One region of the Bacillus sp. ABA4_010 genome, then DNA from elsewhere that is predicted to be linked to it. Evidence: riboswitches for the same ligand, from Rfam matches in the RefSeq annotation. Region 1 holds a riboswitch; the other holds the start of a gene.

Region 1 (2,205 bases):
AGGAAATTTTCTTGCCGCACAATATCGATGCGGCACTTGTGGAACAGCTACTTGAAGTAGATGTTCATCATCCGAAGCGAGGAAAGAAGAAAGAGCTTGTGGAACTCGCTGAAAAAAATGCTAAAATAGCACTCAAAGAAAAGTTTTTCTTAATTGAACGTGACGAAGAACGGACCATTAAAGCGGTTGAACAGCTTGGGCAACAGCTCGACATTGCTGTTCCCCATCGCATTGAGGCATTTGATAATTCCAATATTCAAGGAACCGATCCTGTTTCGGCTATGATTGTATTTATCGATGGGAAGCCGGCGAAAAAAGAGTATCGAAAATATAAAATTAAAACGGTAGAAGGACCTGATGACTATGACTCGATGCGGGAAGTGGTCCGCAGACGATATAGCCGTGTACTAAAAGAAAATTTGCCTCTGCCTGACCTAATTATCGTAGATGGCGGAAAAGGACATTTGGCCGCTGTGGAGGATGTATTAGAAAATGAATTAGGTTTGTTTATTCCGACAGCTGGTCTTGTGAAAGATGATAAGCATCGTACCTCCAATTTATTAATGGGCCAGCCGCCTGAAATCATTTCTTTAGAGCGAAACAGCCAGGAGTTTTATTTATTACAGCGAATTCAAGATGAAGTTCATCGCTTTGCCATTACATTTCACCGTCAAGTTCGCTCCAAGTCTGCTTTTCATTCGGTTTTGGATGATATTCCAGGCGTCGGGGAAAAACGTAAAAAAGAGCTATTAAAGCATTTCGGTTCCATGAAACGTCTAAAAGAAGCGACAGTGGAAGAAATTCAAGAAGCGCGCATTCCGAAAAATGTAGCGGAAATTATTTTTGAGAAATTAAAAAATTAAGGTTGATGTCCTAAAAGAGATTTGATATGATGTAAATAATTTCATATTACTTAAACACTTCATAACGTTGAAGTGAAGGTAGAGGTGCGAATTTTAAGAGTAAATCATGCGAGGAGATTGAGCTCCAGTGAACATGATGGAAAGGAAAATTCGCCGAAGTGGAAGCTGACTCATTACAGCTTTTGCTGGTTTTGCATTGAATAAATGTAAGACTGTCAAGGGAACGAAACCTTGGAGGGCTATCTCACATTGCGGAATTTCATTTCATAATTGATTTATCTGAGGCAATGAGATAGTTTTCTATCTCATTGCCTTTTTTTATTGAATCCAGCAGTGCTTGATTGCTATAAATCTGCCTTGAAAATTGGTTTTAGTCAATTTTTTTGCCTTCGCTAAAACTTTTTACGATAGTTTATATGAAAAATGAAAAGAAAAGGATGGTCCAGTATGGGATTAATTGTCCAAAAATTTGGGGGAACGTCAGTCGGTTCCATTGAACGTATTCAACATGTAGCAAGCCGTGTAATTACTGAGGTCGAGCAAGGAAATCAAGTCGTGGTCGTCGTATCGGCTATGGGAAAAACAACAGATGAACTCGTTTCTCTTGCCAATCAACTTTCAGCTGCGCCAAGTAAAAGAGAGATGGATATGCTTCTGACGACAGGAGAGCAGATTACGATTTCCTTATTATGTTTAGCATTGCAAGCAACAGGGCATGAAGCTGTTTCGTTAACAGGATGGCAAGCAGGGATTAAGACAGAAGCTGTTTATGGAAATGCACGCATTACCAACATTGAAACAGATCGTATCGCACAGTTGCTTCAAGACGGAAAGATTGTCGTGGTAGCAGGTTTCCAAGGACAAACTGTGAACGGGGAGATTACAACATTAGGCCGTGGAGGTTCTGACACAACAGCCGTCGCCCTTGCTGCGGCACTAAAAGCTGATAAATGTGATATTTACACAGATGTACCGGGTGTATTTACGACCGATCCGCGTTGTGTTAAAACAGCAAAAAAACTAGAATCTATTTCGTATGATGAAATGCTAGAGTTGGCCAACTTAGGGGCGGGCGTATTGCATCCGCGAGCGGTTGAGTTTGCGAAAAATCATCACGTTTCATTAGAGGTTCGTTCAAGCTTAGAATTAGACAGAGGTACCATTGTTGAGGAGGAAGCATCCATGGAACAAAATTTAATTGTAAGAGGCATTGCATTTGAAGATAATGTATCACGAATTACGGTAGTTGGAATGAATGATCGATTACATACGTTATCGACTGTATTTTCAACTTTGGCTAAACACCATGTCAATGTTGACATTATCATTCAAAGTGTCGTAT
Region 2 (2,205 bases), on a different contig from region 1:
CTTGAAAATCGTCACAGCTTCCCCCTCAATTGCACGGTAGCCTGTCCACATCATCGATGCAATCGTCCCAATAATAAGAGATAAAATTGGAAGAACTAAATCAATCACGCGACCTTTTTCGCTTTCAGGAAGGTCTTGAGACAACTCTCCCGCTACATCGCCTTTCGACGTATCTACAACCTCACCTGTTGCCATAGCACGGTCTTCGTGCACTTTCATATTCCCAAGATTAATATTGTACATCCCGACAGCAAACACGGTAATCAATGAAGCAAATACATAAAAGTTCATCGGAATCATTTGAACGAATGCAGAAAGAGCTGACATATTGCTAATTTCATGCGCAGCCAAAATGGAACCAATGACGGTAATAATGTATGCTCCCCAGCTTGAAAATGGCGCAACCACACAAACAGGTGCAGATGTAGAGTCAATGATGTAAGCAAGCTTTGCACGTGAAATACGCTGGCGGTCTGTCAACGGACGGCTGACTTGTCCAACTGCCAATGCATTGAAATAATCATCAATGAAAATAATAACCCCTAAAAGAGCCGTCACGAGATGAGCGCCTCTTCGTGTTTTAACACGTTGCAATGCCCATTCTCCAAACGCACGGCTTCCGCCGGAAATTGAAATGAATGCTGTAATAACACCTAAAATGATTAAAAAGAGCAAAATATATAGATTGTACTTGTTTACTTCTCCATCGGCATAAAAAATAGCCGAGAAACTGCCCCATACTTTTTGTAAAGCCTCAGTAATTGAGAATTTCGTTAATACCAGTGCCGATGTTAAAATCCCCACTCCAAGAGAAAGTAACACTTTTCGCGTTAACACAACCATTAAAATGGCCAGCAACGGCGGCAATAAAGAATAAATTGTTCCTTCCATGTCAAACGTGCCCCCCAAAAGAAGTTAATATCCTTGTATTCATAAAAGAGGGACGTGACGCTGGAGACAAATAAAAAAGAGTAATGATAGAAAATAACCTATTCATTACTCTTTGTAATGTATGTTATCCTCCATCACGATCAGTAGCCCTCCATTATGAAATACAAACGGTGTATTCATAATGACAGTGTTGCCCTTGTTCAAGGCAACCCCAGTACAAGAAGCTTGACTTCTCCTTATACTTCGGCGAAAAAACCTTTTCGTTATGGTCTTCGTTGTCATCCTCACATAACGTACTAATCTTTTTCGCATCCTCTACCTCATCGATCTGATAAGGTGATGTATTCTATTTTCCCTTAATAATTATAAGCATTACTTTATACCCTTGCAAGCATTTTTTATACAATGGCATTAATTGGCCGGGACCTCTATCGACGGGGACGCATCTCCGCCGTTATTATAGAAATTCGGCACTTGCCCTTGAATGACACGCATTGCTACCGGAATGTTTGTCTTGACAGTCGCTACACGAGTCGCAAAAGGAATGATAACTTGTACATTTACCTCTACTTCAATAAACACTTTAATTAGGGCATTATTAATACCAAATGGTTCAATGACTTCTTTCGCATCTGATCGAACATCCCCAATAGCATTGAATTTAACCGGAATAAGCGGACCTAAGTTCCCTAGCAAAGCATTATTTGTGGCTTGCCCTAATGGAATTTGATAGACAATTCCTTGCTGACGCAATTTCTCATCTGTCTCAATTTCAATATCAGTAGGAATTTCAAGCATTGCCAAATTTCCTTTCTCTGCTTCCTTCAAGTTCGCTTGAACAAGATGAGTCGTTTGAGCCAGCACACGATTCACAATAGCCGTATTAATATCAATGGTTGCAATCTGTCCTTTATCATCGGTTTCAATTCTAATCAATTCATTGGCATCTAATTCTTCCGCTACCTTTTTATTAATCGCTTTACTAATTACTAAGCTCGCAATTCGTTTTGTTTGCGTTTCCGCATAGCTCATTAAGGTTGGCTCAATCCCCTTGTTAATCATAAAAATGCCAGCAGCAGTGGATAACATGAAAAACACAAAGGTCAGTAAAAAGACGTACCGGAAAGGCAACGGGCCTTTTCGGGGCCTTTTTATTCGAATCCGGCGCAAAAAAATCCCTCCTTACAAGCTATATGTATGCTTGAACAAGGAGGGGTACGCATTTTTCTATGTAATTTTCTCTCAATCCTTCATCCCGGAGCCGTTACACGAAATCTTGAATCATGGTATCACATGCTACAATGACAACATCCA

Evidence for each region. A riboswitch is a leader RNA that binds a small molecule or an ion and turns the genes downstream of it on or off. The one in region 1 is predicted to bind lysine.
Region 2: another riboswitch for lysine. It lies ahead of ACXAEO_RS21600 (Na+/H+ antiporter NhaC family protein); the one in region 1 lies ahead of ACXAEO_RS02195 (aspartate kinase).

Annotation. Positions count from the first base shown of each region.
Region 1 covers NZ_JBSWUN010000003.1:200,330-202,534, forward strand. Annotated here, with positions in the region: gene uvrC (excinuclease ABC subunit UvrC) at 1-863, shown strand, start outside; lysine riboswitch at 935-1,113, shown strand; gene ACXAEO_RS02195 (aspartate kinase) at 1,311-2,205, shown strand, end outside.
Region 2 covers NZ_JBSWUN010000004.1:415,513-417,717, reverse strand. Annotated here, with positions in the region: gene ACXAEO_RS21600 (Na+/H+ antiporter NhaC family protein) at 1-891, opposite strand, end outside; lysine riboswitch at 1,028-1,217, opposite strand; gene yunB (sporulation protein YunB) at 1,303-2,061, opposite strand; gene ACXAEO_RS21590 (HD-GYP domain-containing protein) at 2,156-2,205, opposite strand, start outside.